2 regions of the Achromobacter sp. RT286_PF genome follow, and region 1 is predicted to be linked to the other one. Evidence: riboswitches for the same ligand, from Rfam matches in the RefSeq annotation. Region 1 holds a riboswitch; the other holds the start of a gene.
What was found. Region 1 has a riboswitch for glycine ahead of AC6LJY_RS23570 (D-amino acid dehydrogenase). Riboswitches for the same ligand answer to the same signal wherever they lie in the genome.
Positions count from the first base shown of each region.

Region 2: it holds a riboswitch for glycine, as region 1 does, so the genes downstream of both, gcvT (glycine cleavage system aminomethyltransferase GcvT) here and AC6LJY_RS23570 (D-amino acid dehydrogenase) in region 1, are expected to answer to the same signal.

Region 1 is NZ_JCBAMR010000040.1:22,108-25,507, reverse strand. It holds gene AC6LJY_RS23575 (peptidoglycan DD-metalloendopeptidase family protein) at 1-211, shown strand, start outside; gene AC6LJY_RS23570 (D-amino acid dehydrogenase) at 168-1,415, opposite strand; glycine riboswitch at 1,455-1,549, opposite strand; glycine riboswitch at 1,550-1,640, opposite strand; partial or broken gene ampC (class C beta-lactamase) at 1,794-2,954, shown strand; gene AC6LJY_RS23560 (3-hydroxybutyryl-CoA dehydrogenase) at 3,107-3,400, opposite strand, start outside.
Region 2 is NZ_JCBAMR010000007.1:146,878-150,277, reverse strand. It holds gene gcvP (aminomethyl-transferring glycine dehydrogenase) at 1-424, opposite strand, end outside; gene gcvH (glycine cleavage system protein GcvH) at 496-873, opposite strand; gene gcvT (glycine cleavage system aminomethyltransferase GcvT) at 976-2,076, opposite strand; glycine riboswitch at 2,168-2,291, opposite strand; glycine riboswitch at 2,325-2,421, opposite strand; gene AC6LJY_RS08870 (ZIP family metal transporter) at 2,538-3,400, opposite strand, start outside.

The DNA.
Region 1 (3,400 bases):
CGGGCCCGGACGCCAGCGCCATTACTACGCGCACCTGGATGGCTACGCCGATATTGAACGGGGGCAGCTGGTGGCCCCCGGAGACGTGCTGGGCTACGTCGGCAACACCGGCAACGCGCGAGGCACGCCGCCGCATTTGCATTACGGCATCTACGACGGCGGCGCGATCAACCCCTATACGCTGTTGGTGACGCCGGCAACGCCGCCCTGACGCTTTGCGCAAGCACCTGCGCCGTCGCGGCTGACAACGTCCACCCCAGGTGTCCGTGCCCCGTGTTGTAGAACACGCCCGGGCGTTTGCCCGGCCCCACGCGCGGCATCATGTTGGGGGTCATGGGGCGCAGGCCGCACCACGGCACGACGCGCGTGGTGTTGATGTTGGGGAAGTGTTTACGCGTCCAGTCGATCAGCGGCTGCACGCGTTCGGCACGAATGTCCATGTTGAAGCCGTTGAATTCCGCCGTACCCGCCACGCGAAAGCGGTCGCCCAGGCGGCTGGTGACGATCTTCGCGGCTTCGTCCAGCAGGCTGACGCGGGGCGCGGCGCCCTGGCTGTCGGCGTCGTCCAGGTGCACGCTGATCGAATAGCCCTTGACCGGATAGATGTTGATGGAATCTCCCAGCAGGCGGGCGAACTTTCTGCTGGCCGCGCCCGCGCATACGACGATGGCGTCCGCTTCGTGCCGTTCGCGCTGGGTGCCGCCGTCGCGGCGGATGTCCAGCACGTAAGGGCGGTCGTGGCGTTGGATGTTGTCGATGTCGGCATCGTGCACGAACGTGACGCCACGGCGTTCGCATGCCTGGGCCAGACCGCGCGTGAACTTGTGGATGTCGCCGGTGGCGTCCGATGGTGTGTAGAAACCGCCGTGGCATCCGGTTTGCATGGCGGGTTCGATGGCGCGCGCTTCGTCGGCGGTGACTGCGTAGCGGTCCAGGCCGCCGGCTTGCAGCAGCGCGTTGGAGCGATGCGCGGCCTTGAAGCTGTTGGCGTCGTGGTAGATGTGCAGGATGCCCCGGCGCTCCAGGTCGAAGTCGATGCCTTCCGCCTCGGCCATGTCGAACAGATGCCGGCGCGCTTCGATGGCCATGCGCGTGGTGGCGATGGTGTTGTCGCGGTAGTTGGGAATTTGCGCCATGAACTGCGCCAGCCACGAATACTTGTGCCAGCTGAAGCGGGGGTTCAGCAACAGCGGCGCGTTTTTGCGCAGCATCCAGCGTAGCCCTTTGATGATCGTGGCCGTGCTGTTCCAGACTTCGGCGTTGCTGGCGGATAGCTGGCCGCCGTTGGCATAGGACGTTTCCATGGCGGGATAGCGTTGGCGGTCGTAGACGGTGACCGCGTATCCCAGGTTCGACAGGGCATAGGCGGACGTGACGCCGGTGATACCGGCGCCAATGATGGCGATGCGGGGCATGGTGGCTCCAGACAGGGTGGCCGCGACCAATGTGGACGCGGCACCCCATCTGTCTTTGGTACCTGAGAGTTTCACCCGCGCGGGCGGCGGGTTCCCCTTCGGTGGGCGCGCACGGCGCCTCTCTCCAGATTGTCTATACGCGCGCAGTCCTGTTGCCTGAGAGTTTCCGGGGCGGTTGCTCCGTCGGCGCCGGCCGCCAGGGCCGGTCTCTTCTGCGCGGTTTTGAATCGACGGGGTAGAGAATAGCTAAGTTCATGTCGCATTTGCTTCAGGGTTAGTACTATGTCGCGTGCGCCGTTGGGCCGGCGTGAACCGAATAGGACGATAGGAATGAGTTTTCGCGCCGCGCGACGCACTGTTTTGCAAACGCTGGCCGTGATGGCCAGCGGCGCCCTGGTTTCGTTGGCGTCGGCCGAGCCGGTGGCCCCCGGCGCCGGCATCGACGACGCCGTGCATGCGGTAATGCGCGAGTACGACGTGGCGGGCCTGGCCATCGCCGTCACGCGCGAAGGGCGGCATGAATTTCGCAGCTATGGCGTGGCCTCGCTGCAAACGCACGCGCCCGTCAGCCGCGACACGCTGTTTGAGCTGGGCTCGATCAGCAAGACCTTTACCGCGACGCTGGCGACCTACGCCCAGGCGCTGGGCAAGCTGTCGCTGACCGACAGCCCGGCGCGCTTCGTGCCTGCCTTGCAAGGCACGGAATTTGGCAAGCTGACCCTGATCCACCTGGGCACGCACACGGGCGGCGGCTTCCCGCTGCAAGTGCCGGACACGGTGCGCGACGATGCCCAACTGATGGCCTACCTGTCGGCGTGGACGCCGCGCTACGCACCGGGCACCTACCGCACGTATGCCAACCCCAGCATTGGCATGCTGGGCGTGGTGGCGGCCAAGAGCCTGGGCCAGCCCTATGCGCAGGCCATGGAGAAGACGCTGTTGCCCAAACTGGGCCTGACCAACACCTATATCCACGTGCCCGCCGCCAAGATGGGCGACTACGCGCAGGGCTACAACAAACAGAACGCGCCGGTGCGTGTGAACCCGGGCGTGCTGGCCGACGAAGCCTACGGCGTCAAGACCAGCGCCAGCGACCTGATCCGCTTCGTGGACGCGAACATGGGCGTGGCGTCAGCGCCCGCGGAATTCGGCGCCAAGGCCGCCCGCGATGCGAAGGTCGCCAAGGCCGTCGTCAACGACGCCGTGCTATCCAAGGCCTTGGCCGATACGCATGTGGGCTACTACGACGTGGGTGGAATGACGCAGGACCTGGCCTGGGAACAACTGGCGTATCCGGTGACGCTCAAGGCGCTGTTGGCGGCCAATGCCGGCACGTTGAACAGCCAGAGCCACCCGGCCAAGGCCCTGACCCCGCCGCAGCCCCCGCGTGCCGATGTGTGGATCAACAAGACGGGTTCCACCAACGGCTTTGGCGCCTACGTGGCGTTTGTGCCGGCCAGGAAAATCGGCGTGGTGATCCTGGCGAATCGGAACATTCCGAACGACGCCCGCGTGCGGCTGGCGTATCGCATTCTTGAAGGGGAAACGGCGGCGGAAGCAAGAACGGATACGGGAACGGGAACGGATTCGGGATCGGCCCCGGAAACGCAATCCGAAGCCCGCGCGCAAGCGAACTGAAACAGGCAGAAGACAGTGGCAGGCGGAAGGCCGTCGCCGGCCCCTGTCAGCCGTCAAGCTTCCGTGCCCGCCGCCGTGTGGGCTCCATCAAAACGCGGCAATAGCCCCATGACCTCCAGCCTTTTGCACAGCTGTCCCAGGCGCTGCATCTTGTAGGCGTCCACATCCAGGTCGGCGTAGTCGTAGAAGCCCTTGCCATCGCGCAAGCCGTTGCGGCCTTGCTCCATGTTTTTGGCGATGACGTCGGGCGATGCAAAGCGTGGGCCGATCTGGGCTTCAAGGTAGCGCGATGCGTAGTACAGGATGTCGCCGCCGCCCCAGTCGATGAACTCCAACAGGCCCAGCAC
Region 2 (3,400 bases), on a different contig from region 1:
CGTTGGAGATGTCCAGCCCGGTCAGGTCGGCGACCATGGTCTGGTAGTTCAGCAGGGCTTCAAGACGCCCTTGCGAGATCTCCGGCTGATACGGCGTGTAGGCCGTGTACCAGGCGGGGTTCTCAAGAATGTTGCGCAGCACGACGTTTGGCGTCTGCGTGCCGTAGTAACCCTGGCCGATGTAGTTGCGAAAGACCTTGTTGCGGCCCGCGATCTGCTTCAGTTCGGCCAGCACGTCGGTTTCGCTGCGCGAGGGCGGCAGCGCCAGCGGGGCCTGGCTGCGGATCTTGGCGGGAACGACTTCGTCGATCAGGGCGTCCAGGCTGGCGCTGCCAATCACTTGGAGCATGGCGGCCTGGTCGGCGTCGGACGGGCCGATGTGGCGGGGGATGAAGTCGGTATGGGTGTCTAGGGCGCGCGACATGGGAACTCTCGGGTGGTGGTGCATCAGGCCGGCGCGCCAAGAGGTCGGCGCGCCCGGCTCGAACCGGCTTCTTAGCCGTTGGCGACGGCTTCGTAGCCGGCGGCGTCCAGCAGCTTGTCGGCATCGGCCGCGTTGACCGGCTTGATCTTGAAGATCCAGGTGGTGAAGGCCGATTCGTTGATCAGGCTGGGGTTGTTTTCCAGCTCGTCGTTGAAGGCGACGATTTCACCGTTGACGGGTGCGTAGATGTCCGAGGCGGCCTTGACCGACTCAACCACGCCGGCGGTTTCGCCCGCGTTCAGCTTGGCGCCAACCTTGACGTCGCCAACGAAAACCAGGTCGCCCAATTGGTCCTGGGCGGTATCGGTGATGCCGACGACGAACACGTCGCCTTCAGCTTTGACCCATTCGTGGGACTGGGTGTACTTGCGATCGGTGGGCAGGCTCATGGGAAATCCTCTAGGGAATACGGGTAGATGAATGGTGTTGCGCGCCTCGTGCGAGCGGCGTGTGCGTCAACTGGCAGCGGCCGTTCGCGCGAAGCTTCGAGTTTACGAGTGTTCGACGGCTTTGCCGTTACGCACGAAGGGCAGCTTGCAGACCAGGGCGGGCACCCATTTGCCGCGGATGTCGACTTCGACCGTGTCGCCCGGACGCACGCCTTGCGGCAGGCGGGCAAAGCCGATCGACACGCCCAGCGTGGGCGACATGGTGCCGCTGGTGAGTTCGCCCGTGCCTTGCGCGCAGCGCACGGCCATGTGGGCGCGCATCACGCCGCGCTCTTGCAGCTTCAGGCCGACAAAGGCGGCGGGGGTGGCGAATTGTTCCAGCGCGTCGCGGCCGATGAAGCGGCGCTCGGCATTCTTGAGCGACACGGTCCAGGTCAGGCCGGCCTGGTCGGGCTGGGTCAGCTCGTCCATGTCCTGGCCATACAGGTTCATGCCGGCTTCCAGGCGCAGCGTGTCGCGCGCGCCCAGGCCCGCCGGGCGCACGCCCTGGGCAGCAAGGTCGCGCCACAGTTGCACGACGTCGGACGCAGGCAGGACGATTTCAAAGCCGTCTTCGCCGGTGTAGCCGGTGCGGGCGACGAGCGTGTCGTCGCCCACGCGGGCGGCAACGAAGGGGGTCAGTGCTTCGGAGGCGGCTTGCCAGGCCGGGCGCGCGGCCCAGACCTTGGCGCGGGCGTTCGGGCCCTGCACGGCCACCATGGCCAGATCGCGGCGCGGGGTGATGGCAACGTCGAAACTGCCGGCCTGCTTCACACGCTGCATCCAGGCCACGTCTTTGTCGGCGGTGCCGGCGTTAACGACCACGCGCCATTCGTCAGCGGCAAAGAAATAGATGATCAGGTCGTCGATGACGCCGCCCTGCGGGTTCAGCATGCACGAATACAGCGCCTTGCCGGGCACGGTCAGCTTGGCGACGTCGTTGGCGACCAGGCGTTGCAGGAAGGCGTAGGCATCGGGGCCGGCCACATCCACGTTCAGCATGTGCGACACGTCGAACATGCCGGCGTCCTGGCGCACCGCGTGGTGTTCCTCAAGCTGCGAGCCGTAGGCCAAGGGCATGTCCCAGCCGCCGAAATCGACCATTCGGGCGCCGGAGGCGATGTGTTCGTCGGCCAGCGGGGTGCGTTTGAGGGTTGCGGACATGCGCGGAAACTCCGGGACGGCAATGGCTTGCCAGGGTTACGGAATGCCGGTCGTGACAAGCGGATTGCGCCCGCACGGCATCGGCTGAATCTTCCGCCCCTCTGTCCTTTTGCCTGAGAGTTGCCCCGCGCTGGGCGGGTTTGCACCTTCGGCGCCTGGGCTGCTCGCTGTGTCCCGAATTCGGGGCGGCGCCAGGTCTCTCCAGAGTACTGTTTTGCCGCATCCACACGGTAAAAACCGGGACGGGGCAAGCATGTGCGGTATCGGTTACCTGAGCGATTCTGGGCGAATTGCGCCTTCGGCGGCGACCCTGGTGAAAGGGGCGCTCTCTCCCGCAAACATGCGTGACAGCGGCGCCAAGCATACAACGAAAACCAGGCCTGGAAAAGCGCGATTTCCTGGCGCGGCCCGGCCACAAACCGCTGCCGTGGACCACGCCAAACCGGACACCAACCCCCGGGCTAGCCCAGCGCCGTGTCCAGCAACATCATCAGCACAAAGCCCAGCATCAGCCCGCACGTGGCGTAGACCTCGTGCCCCTTGCGGTGCGATTCGGGAATGATCTCGTGGCTGATGACAAACAGCATGGCGCCCGCCGCAAAGCCCAGCCCCCAGGGCAGCAGCAAGACGGACCAGCCGACGATGGCGGCGCCCAGCACCGCGCCCAACGGTTCGACCAGCCCCGACAACATGCCTAGCGCCACGGCGAAGGCCCGCTTATAGCCGGCGGCCAACAGCGCCACCGCGACAACCATCCCTTCGGGAATGTCCTGGATCGCAATGCCCGTGGCCAACGCGGTGCCCGCCACCGGATCGCCCCCCGCGTAACCCACGCCGATGGCCAGGCCTTCGGGCAGGTTGTGCAGCGTGATGGCGATAACGAACAACCAGGCGCGTCGCATGCGGCGCGCCTCGATGCCTTCGCGGCCCTTGATGAAATGTTCGTGCGGCAGCGTGCGGTCCATGATGAGCAGCACCGCCGCGCCCAGCAGAATGGCCGCCCCCACCGTCAGGCCCGCGCCCCAGCGGCCCATGCCCTGGCTTTCGGCCGCCGCAATGCCCGGCACCACCAGGGAAAACGCGCTGGCCGCCAGCATGACGCCCGCGCCGAACCCGAACATGCTGTCCTGGACCTTTTGCGGGATGGTGCGGGCGAACAGGATGGGCACGGTGCCCAGCGCGGTGGCGCCGGCCGCTACCAGCCCGCCCAGCAGGGCGTCGGCCACGTGCGCCGCGCGCACGTCCAGGTAGGCCCACAGCTGGTGCATCGCCAGGCAGGACACCAGCACGGCCAGGGTCCAGACGCTGATGCTGGTGGCCGCGG